DNA from 2 places in the Pseudoalteromonas sp. SCSIO 43088 genome. Region 1 is predicted to be linked to the other one. Evidence: riboswitches for the same ligand, from Rfam matches in the RefSeq annotation. Region 1 holds a riboswitch; the other holds the start of a gene.
The links. A riboswitch is a leader RNA that binds a small molecule or an ion and turns the genes downstream of it on or off. The one in region 1 is predicted to bind lysine.
Positions count from the first base shown of each region.

Region 2: another riboswitch for lysine. It lies ahead of dapA (4-hydroxy-tetrahydrodipicolinate synthase); the one in region 1 lies ahead of lysC (lysine-sensitive aspartokinase 3).

Region 1 is NZ_CP072675.1:2,239,230-2,246,779, reverse strand. Features, by position in the region: gene nhaD (sodium:proton antiporter NhaD) at 1-781, shown strand, start outside; lysine riboswitch at 870-1,042, shown strand; gene lysC (lysine-sensitive aspartokinase 3) at 1,124-2,503, shown strand; gene J8Z28_RS10390 (4'-phosphopantetheinyl transferase family protein) at 2,480-3,217, opposite strand; gene J8Z28_RS10385 (sodium-dependent transporter) at 3,366-4,691, shown strand; gene J8Z28_RS10380 (2-hydroxyacid dehydrogenase) at 4,798-5,781, opposite strand; gene J8Z28_RS10375 (glutathione peroxidase) at 5,747-6,262, opposite strand; gene J8Z28_RS10370 (NAD(P)-dependent oxidoreductase) at 6,377-7,258, shown strand; gene sbcB (exodeoxyribonuclease I) at 7,298-7,550, opposite strand, start outside.
Region 2 is NZ_CP072675.1:229,184-236,733, forward strand. Features, by position in the region: gene J8Z28_RS01140 (phospholipase A) at 1-17, opposite strand, end outside; gene J8Z28_RS01145 (succinylglutamate desuccinylase/aspartoacylase family protein) at 204-1,322, opposite strand; gene J8Z28_RS01150 (PLP-dependent decarboxylase) at 1,328-2,533, opposite strand; gene J8Z28_RS01155 (2,3,4,5-tetrahydropyridine-2,6-dicarboxylate N-succinyltransferase) at 2,533-3,273, opposite strand; gene dapA (4-hydroxy-tetrahydrodipicolinate synthase) at 3,288-4,172, opposite strand; lysine riboswitch at 4,310-4,506, opposite strand; gene J8Z28_RS01165 (DNA-3-methyladenine glycosylase I) at 4,690-5,385, shown strand; gene J8Z28_RS01170 (protein adenylyltransferase SelO) at 5,394-6,806, shown strand; gene J8Z28_RS01175 (OmpA family protein) at 7,273-7,550, shown strand, end outside.

The sequences.
Region 1 (7,550 bases):
GGGTGGGGTGTCGTTGATCACGGGTGATGTTACAACCCTGATGATTTTCTTAGACGAAAAAGTCACGATTGCTAATCTACTATTATTAATTGCCCCTGCACTGACAAGTGTTGCACTGCTCGCGGCGATGTTGTCGGTGGGTATGTCGGGTAATGTTGTGTTTGAAAAACAAGCAGCCCGTCGTATCGAAAAGACAGATATTACCATTGCGGTTATCTTCTTCTCGACGATTATTGCTACGTTAACTTTGAGTGTGCTTTATAGTGTGCCGCCGTTATTAACTTTTTTATTTGGTTTATCTCTGATGTTTTTGGTTGCGCAATTCTTAATGCGCAAAAAAGACGTTAACAAAAAAATCATCGATTATATTCGTGAAATTGAATACGACACCTTATTGTTCTTCGTTGGTGTGTTATTGCTGGTTGGCGCATTAAAAGAAGTTGGTATGCTTGCTAAATTTACTCACTTATATGAGTTGATGGCACCGGAATATGCCAACTACTTGATGGGGCTATTATCAGCGGCGGTAGATAACGTACCTCTAACTGCAGCACTTTTAAAAGCTGATATTGTGATGAGTCCTCAGCAATGGCTGTCGTTTACTTACGCAACTGGGGTAGGTGGCTCAATGCTTATTATCGGCTCTGCGGCAGGTATTATTGCCATGAGTAAGGTTAAGGCACTGACCTTTATGAGCTATCTTAAAATGTCGGTTTATTTATTAATTGCTTATACCGTTGGTTATTACGGTTCGCACTTAGCGGGCAGTTTAATTTCATAAAACAACTTGACAGCTAGACGTCTAAACGTTAACTTTCGAAGCCTGCTTTTAACAGCAGGCTTTGTTATTTTAACCAGGTGTTAACTTAACATTCAGAAGAGGTGCGATACTTAGGTAATTAATGTGAGGTGACGAACGCCGATGACCATTAATGAGGGAAGTACTCGCCGAGAAAATTAACCGGACGTCACGGTTATTTTTCGGTTTATGGGGCTGAATCCTCAAAACTGTCACCAAACTAGGTGGAGAGCTTCTGGCATGGACTACTCTTTATTTTCAAAGCACCCCCTTGCCGAGTTCTTCTTGAATTACTGTGGATAGTTTTCCACAAAAGGAGACGACATGAATACCCAATTAGCCGCCAACACAAAATCAGATTACGTTGTTGCAAAATTTGGTGGCACCAGTGTAGCTAACTTTGATGCTATGAGCCGCTGTGCAGAAATTATTTGTGCTGATAATCAAGTACGTATTGTTGCTGTGAGTGCCAGTGCAGGCGTGACCAATCATTTAGTTGCATTGTGTAAAGCTGATTTGAGTGCGGCTGAACGTGATGAGCATATTACTGGCGTTGTCGCCATTCAAGAAGCAATCTTGGCAGAGCTGTCACTGGATGCTGATTTAGCACATGGCTTTAATGAAACGCTTAAGGCTTTTCAAAAGCTAGCATCAGACGGGGCTAAGTCAGTAGCAGATCAAGATGAACTACTGAGCTTTGGCGAGCGTTTGTCATCGTATTTATTTACTCAAGTATTACGTGGGCAAGGTCTTGATGCGGTTCGTTTTGATGTACGTAAAGTGCTAAAAACAGATAGCCAATTTGCTAAAGCTACCCCAAATGTTGCAGCAACCGCTGCGGCTGCTAAAGAGCATTTAGTGCCATTACTTGATGACCATGTTGTGGTAACTCAAGGTTTTATTGGAAGCAATGAGCACAATCAAACGACCACTTTAGGGCGTGGTGGTTCAGATTACAGTGCTGCATTACTCGCTGAAGCAATTAACGCAAAAAGCGTGCATATTTGGACCGATGTTGTGGGTATTTTCAGTACTGATCCGCGTTTATGCGCTAAAGCAAGCCCAATTGCACGCTTAAGCTTTGATGAAGCGGCAGAAATGGCAACGTTTGGTGCAAAAGTACTGCACCCGGCAACCATTTTACCTGCAAGCCGTAGCCATATTAGTGTGTTTGTTGGTTCAAGCCGTGAACCACAGTTAGGTGGCACATGGATTGAAAAAGAAAAATCTCAGCAACCAGGTATTCGAGCCGTAACACAGCGTAAAAATCAAATTCTGTTAACGGTTAAAAGCCCAGAAATGCTCCTAGCGAGTGGTTTCTTAGCCCGTGTATTCACCATTTTAAGTGAGTTTAATATTTCGGTTGATTTGGTTACTACCTCAGAGATCAGTGTTGCAATTACTTTGGATAACGCACCAAATGCATCACGCCCTGAGCTTGATCAAGCTTGTTTAGATAAGCTTTCTGAGTTTTGTCATGTGTCGGTTGAGAATAACTTAACGCTGGTGGCTTTAATTGGTTCTGAAATTCAATTACGTCAGCAAGAAATGAACTTAATGCAGGTATTAAGCGATTTTAATATTCGTTTAATTTGCCACGGTGCAAGTAAACATAACCTGTGCTTCTTAGTTGAGCAAAGTGAGTCAGATGAAGTCGTGCAGGCTATTCACAGCCGACTATTAGAAAGCCAAGTCGCGGCGTAAGTCGTTAAAATTAATAAAAGAGCACTGCCAGTCAGTGCTTTTTTGTGCCACAACACTTATATCAAACCCTTCAATAGAATTACTACTCGCGCTGAAATTATGTTTGCTCAATTCTTCAAATACATTAGGAGCAAGTAGTTTCGCAATTGGCTGAGCACTTGCTTTGGCAAGCGCTTCTTTTAATGTCCAAATTCTAAAAAAGCACTGTGCCTGTTCATCGGGAGCGTCAAAACGGCTAATTAAGTCAACTTCATCTTGATGATAAAAATGCTTTGCGAGTTTGATAAAAGGGCGAGGCTTACTGCTTTGTTCAATATCAAAACCAAATCGCTGCTGTTCGGGGTTAAGGGCTGCGCCAATTAAACGATTTGAATGTGATAAACAGGCCCACACAGGTTCTCTGCGTTTTGTATGTAATTTGAGCTTACTGTCTTTGTCATTAAACTGGCTTGATATTTCATTGAGAGCTAAATCATCACTAGGGTAAGCATGTTGATACAAATACTTTAACGTTAGGCGAGTCGCTAAGTACTCTTGCTTAGCGCTAGGAACTTTGCGTTTTTCAAGCACGCTTAATTCAAACTCACTGAGTAATTTATCAAGGGGTAATCTTTCAACATCAATATGTGTTGCATCCATCAGCATAATTTTTTTGACCGTTATTTGGCTTTGCTGCTCGATGATAAGAGTATTCGAAAAGTAGTCACAGCTCATGGTTTAACGCTTACACGAAGGCTCGTATTTAGTTTTGTTTATTTTTACAGCAGATGCACATTTATAGGCATGAACAAACGCAAATAGTTTACGCAGTTGACTGTAATTATGGTTTAATGATGAAAAATAATAACAGATTTGTAGATGTATGGCACAAGTTCGTGACGGCTTTCAAAGTCGATTAGGTTTCGTTTTAGCAGCTTCTGGTGCGGCGGTAGGTTTAGGTAATATTTGGGGCTTTCCAACACAAGCGGCAAACCATGGCGGCGGTGCATTTTTACTTGTTTACTTCATTGTTATCTTCTTATTGGCGCTTCCGGCTCTTTATACTGAGCTGTATTTAGGCCACCAAGCGCAAGCGAATCCAGTAAAAGCATTATCTAACGCATGGCAAGACACAGCGCCTAAAGTGGGGGCAGCAGCTGGTTATATTGGCCTGTTTGGTGCGGTTGTAATGCTGAGCTTTTATTCGATAGTTGCCGGGTGGATGCTCGCTTATGCGCTCGAGCCAGTCGCAAGCTTCTTTGGTTTTACTGAGTTAAGTAACTTTTTACACAGTGACTCTATGGCACGTAATTTTGTGTTTACGCCACTGATGCTTATTCTTACAGCGAGTATTATTTTAAAAGGCGTTAAATCAGGTATCGAAACTTGGTCACGCCGCTTAATGCCATTATTGCTAGTGTTATTAGTGGCGTTAATTGCTTATATCGCCACCTTAGATGGTGCTATGGATGGCTTTGCAGCCTATTTAGTGCCAGATTTTAGTCAAATTCTTGATGCAAACTTAATTATTGCGGCAATGGGACAAGCGTTCTTTTCGCTGTCGTTAGGTGTAGGTTGTATGATGGTTTACGGCTCTTATTTAAAGCCAGATGCCAACCTGCCTAAATTAACCGGCACTGTGGCACTGCTTGATACCGGTGTAGCCTTTTTAGCGGGTTTATTGATTATTCCGGCTATTTTTGTTGCCCAACATAACGGTGTAGAGGTATTTAGCGGCGGTAAATTGGTTGGTGAAGGGCAGTTAATTTTTGCGATTTTACCTGAACTGTTTAGCACTATGGGCCAAGTGGGTTTACTCGTTGGCTTATTATTCTTTGTTTTAATGTCGATTGCCTCAGTGACATCAACCATCTCATCGACCGAAATTCCAGTAGCATTTTTAGTTGAGAACCACAGTGTAGAGCGTAAAAAAGCAACCTTATTTGTAACGTTAATCGTTTTTATTGCCTCATCACTGATTATCTTAAACTTTGACTGGTTATTTGGTTTAGTCATTATGGTGCTTACACAGTACCAATTACCTTTAATGGGACTGTTCTATTTCATTACTGTTGGCTGGTTATGGCAGCGTGGTAATAAATTGCATCAAGTATCGAGCGGTCCTCATTATTGGTTTGCCCAGTACATTCGCTTTGTATGCCCGTTATTAATGACGGCGGTATTTGTCAATGTGGCGTTGTTGAAATAGAGATTTGAGTTGCGAGTTACAAGTTTCTAGTTTCAAGGTGAAAGAAAAAAGTAAAAGGCGTGGGGTTTAAACCTCACGCCTTTTTTTAATTTAAGGTGCGTTTGCTTTAAATAACTTCGTTAGTTAGTGGTAAGTCTTGGCTTATTTCATTAGCACTTTGTAATGTGGTGCAGGCTATTTCGCTAAGTGCTTCTTGGGTGAAGAAGCCTTGGTGGCCTGTCACTAACACATTTGGAAAGCTAATAAGGCGTGAAAAAATATCGTCTTGCATGATTTCTTCACGATGATCTTTAAAGAATAACTCTGACTCTTGCTCATACACATCAAGCCCTAGGTGTCCGAGCTTTTTAGACTTAAGCGCCTGAATACATGCTTGGCTATCAAGAAGTGCACCACGAGAGGTGTTAATCAGCATGACACCATCTTTCATTTTCTCAAATGCGCTAGCATCAATTAAATGATGAGTATGCTCGTTGAGCGGGCAGTGCAATGAGATGACATCACTTTGTGTGAGTAAAGTGTCTAAATCGCACAGGGTATAAGGGCCTTCACCAGCCATTGGGTCGCAAACGAGTACCTTAGCTCCAAAGCCATTTAATATATTTACCAGCGCTAAACCGATTTTGCCGCAGCCTATAATCCCAATAGTTTTTTTAAACAGATTAAAACCAAGTAAACCGTTTAAATCAAAGTTACCTTCACGTACGCGGTTAAAGGCTTTATGGGTTTTTCGGTTGAGCGTTAGCATAAGGGCAATACAATGCTCTGCTACTGCTTCTGGGCTATATGCAGGGACGCGGCAAACCTTGATGTTATGCTCTTTGGCAGCATCAAGGTCTACATTATTGAAGCCTGCACAGCGTAATAAGATTGCTTTAATGCCAACAGCCGCCATATCTGCAATGACGTGTTTGTCGACCGTATCGTTTACAAACACGCACACTGCATCGAAACCTTGGCAGAGGGGCGTGGTATTGCTGTTTAAGGATTGCTCAAAATAACTGAGCGAAACAGACTCAGCGTATTCAGTTAGATTCCTTTCAAAAAACGGTTGCTCATACTTTTGCGCACTGAATAAGGCCAGTTTCATCATTTAAATTACTCTCTATCACCATTTTGAGGGTTTCGGGTTTGGTGCGCGGGGCATATCGCGCAACGAGTTGACCCTCTGAGTTTATAAGAAATTTGGTGAAATTCCATTTAATTGCGCGGTTTTGTGCAATTCCACGGGTATGACACTTTAAATAATTAAATAAGGGATGGGCGTCTGGGCCGTTCACTAACACCTTGTTAAAAATAGGAAAGCTGACGTCAAAGTGCTGCTGATAAAAGGCTTTAAGCTCATTGCCATCAAGTGGCTCATTGTGGCCAAATTGATTGCAGGCAAAACCGAGTACGGTAAAACCTTGTTGTTTATATTCTTGATACAGCTTTTCAAGGCTTGCCATTTGCACTGAAAAATTACATTTGCTGGCAATATTGACGATAAGCGCTGTTTTTCCTTGTAGCGATTCAAGGCTAAAGTTTTCACCAGATGCAAGCTGGGCATTGAAACGATATATACTATCCATGTTTTACCTGTGTGTTTTTAAACGGTTTAAATGAACTTTTTTTCATTCGCTTTTTAGTTATTCGGTTGAGATAATGAAATTGTTACTAATTTATCACTCAAATAGGTCAGTTTTATGTCAATGAAAGTCGCCTTCATCGGATTAGGTGTAATGGGTTACCCAATGGCGGGTCACCTTGCCAACGCAGGTTATAGCGTGACAGTTTACAACCGCACAACGGCTAAAGCGCAAAAATGGGTATCAGTGTATCAAGGTGAATACGCTGAAACACCAAGTGAAGCAGCAAAAGGGGCTGATATCGTTTTCATGTGTGTAGGCAATGATGATGATTTACGTTCAGTTGTTTATGGTGAAAATGGTGTGCTGGCAAGCATGCATGAGGGCAGCTATTTAGTTGACCACACTACAACATCAGCTGAAGTGGCGCGTGAAGTTGGCGCTCAGGCAAAATTACAAGGCATCGCATTTTTAGATGCGCCGGTTTCTGGCGGCCAAGCGGGTGCAGAAAATGGTGTATTAACCGTGATGGTTGGTGGCGACGAAGCTGATTTTAATGTTGTTCAACCTGTCATGGCTGCTTTTAGCCGTTTTAGCCAATTATTAGGTGAAGTAGGCTCTGGTCAACTGTGTAAAATGGTAAATCAAATTTGTATTGCTGGTGTGGTACAAGGCTTGGCTGAGGGTTTACACTTTGCAAAACAAGCTGGCCTTGATGGTGAAAAAGTAATTGAAACCATCTCTAAAGGCGCTGCAGGCTCATGGCAAATGGAAAACCGCTATAAAACAATGTGGGCTGGCGAATACGAGTTTGGTTTCGCTGTTGATTGGATGCGCAAAGATTTAGGCATCGCTTTGGATGAGGCAAAGGCAAACGGCGCAACTTTGCCGATGACGGCAACAGTTGATCAATATTACGCCGATGTACAAGCGTTAGGCGGCGGCCGCTTCGACACCTCTAGCTTATTAGCGCGTATCGAAGCATTACATAAAAAGTAATATCCATAAAAAACGCGACAATTATTGTCGCGTTTTTTATTACATGCTTTGTGCGTAATTGTACAAGGCTTTTAAAATATGCAGGTTTTTCTCGTTATCATCATTTTCATGAGCGAGATTTTCCAGGGTGATCATGAAATCTTGGCCACTGATCGACGGGCTATCTTCACCGTGCATTAGCTTGTTTTGGCAATACTGGCGCCATTTTGCCAGTTCATCTTGGCTAAGCGTGTGTGGCCAGTTTCGCGCGCGGTATCTAAATAACAAGGTTGTAAACTTTTTATCATCAAAA
Region 2 (7,550 bases), 1.9 Mb from region 1:
CAAATGCGCCATCCCATTGCAGTTCCCTTTCAGTAGACTTGTAAGTTGGTATAATTATAACGATTTTTACATAAGTAACCGTGAACTTGTACTGAATTGTTGAAATTTTAGGTAAATAGAGAGCCCCAAGCTAAGCTTGGAGCCCTGCTGTAACGGCCTAAGGGCATAAGCCGTTGACTCTCACGCAATGAGAAGGGATGAGCTTATAGCTCAAATACGTTGGTAAAAAACTTATAAAGTTCGGTACCTTGATTCACGCTTGCTGAAGCAAAATGCAAAATAGCAATGGCGTCTTTATCAAAACTTAATGTTTGTAGCGGCTGCTCAGAAAGGTAGCGCTCCATTCTTAAAATGCGGGCGATAGGCTCACCAGCTTTAATATGGCCACCCAGTGGGGCAAGATACTCGACCATGCCACCCATAGGTGCGTAGTAAGCTACATAATCTTCAAGCATGCAGGCATAACGTGTCATCGCTTTTGGATGATACGCAGCATCAACTAATACCTCTTTTTGATTGAGGTAACTTAAAATGCTATTTGCATCTTCAAGTGCCGCACTTAAATCGATTTTTTCTTGGCTACCTAGCTCAACGGTGAATGCTTCTACTTGAACAGCAAATTCTCGGCCTTGTTTGCCAAGCTCTTCAGATAGTGACCACCATGGACAAAAGCTTGCTTCATCCATCGCGCCATCAAAATCACTTGGGATCAGTAACACATGCTCGATGTTGAAGTAGCTTGCGCTGTCTTTGGCGTATTCAGGGCAATATAAGTGCTTACTCGAGATAGGCCCCGTGTGAAGGTCTAAAACGATATCAGCCTGGTGGGCAAGCTTTTGCAAGTTAAGAGCAATGCGCTTACCCGTTGTTAGGCTGTAATCAGGACCCGTTAATTGACTGTCGATGTCAGCAACGAGTGCCTGTTTAAATGCAGCTTTAAGGGTCGCATCATCACTGTCTTTATGCTGTTCAGCAATCTGTGACGGTAACGCTTTATTAAAGCGGTACATGCGGTTCCAGTTGGTGCCCGTGATTGGGTCGAAGCGGCCTAAAGTAAACTCACCTGATTTTTGGTTGCAACCAATAGGGTTAGCATAAGGAACTAGGGTAATATCGCCACGCAGCTTGAGTGATTTTAGCTGCTCAAGCAATTGATAAATTACTGCATTACCTTGTACTTCAGCACCATGCATATTGGCTTGTATATACACGTTTGGTCCCGTGCCATCGCCTTTTAAGCGATACACAGGAATTGTCAGTGGTAGGCCGTTGGCAATCTCGCCAACCACAATATTCTCTTGGCTGATTAACTCTTTACTCATGGCGATTACCTTAAATAATAGCTGGCATCTTCAGCGCTACGGATACACTCAATATTGCCTTGTTCAAGGATGTATTCAGCCGCTAATTCGTGGCATAAAAAGTACGGCATGCTTTCGGTAAAGCCGTATGCACCACATTGGCTGAATACCAACCAGTCTTGCTCATTTAAATCGCTCGCTAATTGGTGCTCACCTAAGCAATCAAGGGCGGTGCATAGCGGGCCGTATAAAGTCATTGCCGCAGGCTCAGCCGTTGACTCGCGTAGTAATGCCGCAGGAAAATCTTGGCTTGTTACAGCAGGGCGAAGTAAATGGTTAATACCGCCTGATAAAATCACTTGTTGTTGATTGTAATTCTCTTTGCGCTCAACAACCGGCGTTGCGTAATGGCCGCATTCGCCCACCGCATAGCGGCCTAGTTCCATCCAAAGCTCTTTGACACCAGCATCTGCTTTAATAGCCGCCAAAGTCTCGATAAGTGCAGACCAATCGAGTCGGTTAGCATCTTGAGTATAAGGAATACCTAAGCCACCCCCTAAATCGAGAATATTAAAGTTAATATTTATTGAGCTTGCTAGCTGTTGTAATGGCGCAATCATCGCACGCCATAGCTCGGCGAGCTTGTCAGTACTTAGCATATTGCCCCATTGGAAAATATGCAGACCATCAAAGCTAAGAGCTGGGTAATCACTTACAGTGAGTGCTTGCCACTCATCACAGCCCAAACCAAAAGGAGTAAGGCTATCGCCACCAAGAGGGTTCTTTTCGCTGTCTGGCCAACGAAGTTGTACGCGCAATAGAACTTGCAGCTGACAATTTGCTTTTGTTGCTTGTTCGTTTAACCAGCGAACTTGGTTAACGCTCTCGGCCACAAAAGTACGTACGCCGCGAGCAATAAAATGTGAAATTTGTGCAGGGCTCTTTGCAGGCCCTGTGTTGAGCACGCGCTCGCTATCGATGCCTTGAGCAAGTACTTGCTCAAGTTCACCTTTACTTGCAACATCAAAGTTAAACCCTGCGCTGTCTAAACATTGAATAATGCGAGACAGTGGGTTGGCCTTTACGGCATACCAAAGTTTCACATCGGTTTGCGCAGTTAGTTGATTTAAATGTGCAGTTAATTTATCTAAATCATAGATAAAAAATGGCGTATCAAGATGTGTTGAAACTTGTTCAACAGCTTGCTTGATGGGCGTGCTCAAAAAGCTCATTAACGTAAAACCTCTTCTAACAGTAATGATGCATCGCTTTGTTCATCACGGTATTTCACGATCAATGCACAAGACATGCTTAGACCTTGCTCGCGAGCCCATGCATTTGAAGCAGGGCGAGAGCCTGGGATCACAATCGCGTTTTCTGGGATGGCTTCACCTTTGTCTAGCTGGCGTTCGTTAACGCAATCGTAAACAGGAATAGTTGCCGATAAACGAACACCTGGCGCAAGTACAGCACCTTTTTTCACAACCACACCTTCAACAATAACGCAGCCTGCGCCGATGAATGCGTCATCTTCAATAACCACAGGGCTAGCACCAATTGGCTCAAGTACACCACCTAATTGTACTGCAGCACTTAGGTGAACATTTTTACCCACTTGTGCGCATGAACCCACTAATGCGTGGCTGTCGACCATAGTGCCTTCGTCGATGAACGCGCCAATATTCACATATGCTGGTGGCATGATAATGGTGCCTTTGGCAACGTGTGCGCCACGGCGAACACTGCTACCACCTGGTACCATTCGCACGCCAGCATCGGCTGCAAAGCCTTGTGGTGCTAAGTTATGCTTATCAACAAATCCACCTGGGAACTCGGTATTTGTGCCATTTTTAAAGGCTTCTAAAATGCCTTGTTTAACTTCAACATTGGCGTGCCAGTTGCCGTTCTCGTCTTGTGTTGCTGCGCGAACTGCGCCTGATTCTAAGTTGTTTAATAATTCTAACCAGCTCATGATAAAACCTGTTTTTAGTTCCAAGATAAAATTGTGTTGTTTGCGTGGGTGATGCTGTCTGTTTGCTCAAGCTCTAAATGCGTAAGCGGTGGACGTAAATGCGGGGTATTTATTTTACCTTGCAGGTGCATCAGTACTTTTACGGGGATTGGGTTTGCCACAGCGAATAAACTTTGGATTGCTTGCGACCAATCGGTGAATAGATTTGGGTATTGACCACTTAAACTGCGTTTAACAAACTCATGGGTTTGACTCGGCCAAGCATTCGCGGCAACCGAAACTAAACCTTTTGCACCCGCTTGAGCAAAATATGGCATAAGTGCATCATCGCCACTGAAAATAGCCAGTGTTGGTGATGCCGTTCTAAAGCCTTCAAATTTGCTAATGTCGCCACTGGCTTCTTTTAAGGCCCAAAGATTTTTGTGCTCAGCAAGGTTTTTGATCACCTGTGGTGAAATCTCAACTGCGCTGCGTCCTGGTACGTTATACAACATACAAGGGTGGTTACTTGCGTCTAGTAGGCTTTTAAACCAATGTGTTTGGCCAACAACCCCAGGTTTTGCATACAGAGGTGAACCTAACAGGTAGCCATGAATAGGTAGTTGGTTGCAGTATTCAACCCAAGCAATTTGTTGCTTAAGGTTCATGCCGCCCACAGCAACCATGAGTGGGACACTTGGTGCTAATTGACAAACATGTTCAACAATGGCTTGTTGCTCTTTGAGTGAAAGCGCCAGTCCTTCACCGGTACTGCCAAGCAATAAAATGCCGTTATTTGCATCTTGCTGCTCCGTAACCAGTTGTTCAAGGGCCGTGTAATCGACCTCGCCAGATTCAGAAAATGGCGTGACAAGCGCTGTCCACAATGGATAGTCGTTTAAATCAAAATTGTTGATCATCTCTCACGAACTTATAAGGTATTCGAAGAGTTTATGCGGGAACATTTGAATGGAGCCGCATGTCGTCGTTCGAACAAGGTATAATTCGAAGAGCGAATGGGCTTAAAATAATAAAGACGCGAAGGCCTTATTATACTAAGACCAGAAGCTCTCCACCAAACTAATCAATAGCGCTTTGCTATTGTTGGTGACAGTCGCTGGGATTCAGCCCAGTCGCCCGAAATAAGCACCTCACAAACGGTGTTACTTCTCGGCGTTAATTCCCCTCACGTATGATCAACAGAGTCTGTGCTCTTCCCATACGCTACCTGAATAACGCACCTCTTCCAGCCCTTTATGCTCGCTTTAAAGGTTAAAGCCAACATAGTTAAATAGGGTATTGGCGGCGATTAAAGCATTTTAGCCATCTAGGTGTCAAGGCGAAGGATTTGTTTTTTAGTGACCGATTTTGCAACATGGTTACGTATAAGCGTGTTTTTACGTACACTTAGCGTTAACCAAATAAATTGGAAAAATGATGGAAAAATTTAACGATATTTATCAGCGAGCCGTATCTCGAAAAGGCAGCGAAGAATTGCTGCATGCATTGTTATCAAACCCGCTCGATGATACTGATATTGCCAAAATGCATGACGATTTATGGTTAGAAGAGTTTACGCGTAAAGTCTTTCAAAGCGGTTTTTATTGGTCTGTTATCAATAATAAATGGGCTGGTTTTCGTGATGTGTTTTGGGATTTCAGCGTAGAAAAGTTGTTGATGATGCCGCCAGATATGCTTGAGCAAAAAGCCAGTGATGAGCGAATTGTTCGTAATTTTAAAAAAGTACAAACGATCCCAGAAAATGCGTACATGATCCACGAAGTTGCCGAGAAACATGGCAGTTTTAGCCAATTTATTGCAGATTGGCCAACTGACAATATTATTGGTTTGTGGGCCTATCTTAAAAAGCATGGTGCGCGTTTAGGGGGAAATACTGGCCCGTACGCTTTGCGAGCGCTTGGTAAAGATACCTTTTTGCTTTCTCGCGATGTAGAAGCTTATTTGCGTGCCCATGAGTTGATTGATGGCGGCTTACAAACTAAAAAATCATTACAAGCAGCGCAAGACTTCTTCAATGAATTACAACAGCAAAGCGGTTACAGCTTGCAGGCATTAAGCCAATTAGTGGCCTATGGTGTAGGCGATAATCGTGTAGGTGTAGCAACACCTTAAGGACAGTTATGAAACTGCAAACCCGATACACAGATATTAGTGAACTACTTGCGATTGAAGATATGCCTAGCGCCGTTGCTGAGCCGCAATTGCTGCTCTTCAATGACAAGCTCGCTGATAATTTTGCGATTAATCACGACAGCGATTTTTTAGCTAAATTGCTATCTGGGTCAGCAATAGATAAAGATGTTGCACCAGTTGCACTTGGTTACTCAGGTCACCAATTTGGTCATTTTTCACCGCGTCTTGGTGATGGCAGAGCACATTTGCTTGGTGCTATTACAGATCAAAATGGCACGCAGTGGGACTTACAGTTAAAAGGTGCAGGAGCAACGGTATTCTCACGTGGTGGTGATGGTCGCTGTGCTATTGGTCCAGCTGTACGAGAGTACATTATGAGTGAGGCACTTCATGCGTTAGGTATCGCTACTACGCGTTGTTTAGCTGTGGTTACAACTGGCGAAACGGTATATCGCCAGCCACCTCGCCCGGGTGCAGTTGTCACTCGCTTAGCTAAGAGTCATATCCGTGTTGGCTCATTTCAATACTTAGCTACACAAGGTGATATAGAAGGGCTAGAAAAGCTAGTCGATTACGCAGTTGATTGCCACTTTCCTGACATCAGCAGTAATGGTGAGCAGCGTTATATTGAATTTTTAACCGCCGTGTTAGATAAGCAAATAGAGCTGGTTATCAGCTGGATGCGAATTGGCTTTATACATGGCGTTATGAATACAGATAATACTTTGATTAGTGGTGAAACCATTGACTATGGCCCCTGCGCGATGATGAATCAGTTTGACTTAGACACGGTGTTTAGTTCGATTGACCATCAAGGGCGCTACGCATTTGGTAATCAGCCGAATATTGCCAATTGGAATATTGCGCGTTTAGCTGAAAGCTTAATTCCTTTATTTACTGATCAAGATGCTGCCGTTGAGCAACTCTCACCGGTTGTGAATGGTTTTGCTGCTAAATTTAATGATGCATTTAATACTATGTGGCAGCAGAAATTAGGATTAGCAGGTCAGCAAGAAGGCGATCACGCTTTAGTTTCAGAGTTAATGGGGTTAATGAAGCAACACCAACTTGATTACACCAACACTTTCAATGCACTTACTGAATCTTTAGTGACAGACTTTGTTATAGATTCTAATTTAAAAGGATGGGTTTCAAAATGGAGGCTCAGAACATCAGCTGAAAGTTACAACACAATGCGAGCCGTTAATCCTGCAGTCATTCCGCGTAATCATAATATTGAAATGATCTTGGCTGAGTATGAAAAGGCAGGATCTAGTTCATCAATCAATGAGTTTTTAAAAGTCATTCAAAAACCATATGAGTATGAGGAAGAATTTGCCGCATGGTATCAACCTCCGAAGGAAGGGGATTGTAATTACCAAACTTTTTGTGGTACTTAAGGGTTAATCTTTATGGTTGATAACAATTGTAAATGCTCATTTTTTTAAATCTGAGTGTTCGTTGATTGAGCAAGTTAGCTGCCAGTGTTATGATTTATATCAATAAAATAGCACTAAAGTTTTGCTTTTTAACGAAAATTTACAAATAAAGTTGCTTTCAACTTGTTGATTTAAAAATAACCAATATAATAATGTAATTGGGAATGGACTTTTATCGGTTTTGAAGTCAGTAGATTAGGCTGAATCGACTTTCACCTAATCATAACAAAGCGATCTAAAGGCATTGTTACGCAAAGTTATTTAGATAACCTATTATTTGGGTAATTGACTGAAATTACTCGGCAAGATTTTTGTTCTGTACCGAGTTCGTTAAGTTTTGATTAACTATTAGTCGACTACTCTGTTTAAACTGATTGAGCTGGTTTGACTTAGCTACAATTTTAATTGTGAAAATGGGAAGGAAACAATGAAATTAAAATCACTTACTATTGCTTTAGCACTTGCTGCAACTAGTGCTTCAAGCTTCGCTGCCGAAAAGCAAGGTTTCTACATCGGCGCATTTGGCGACTACTATGATAATTCTTGGGAAAATGTCCGCGACTACACTCCAGGTGGCCTTGATGTTGATGACTCTACAGGTTGGGGTTTAGAGCTAGGTTACCGTTTTAGTGATTACTGGAGCGCTCGTTTAGAATATGCTGACATGGACTTCGATTGGAAAGCTGATCTAAATGACGGTACTTC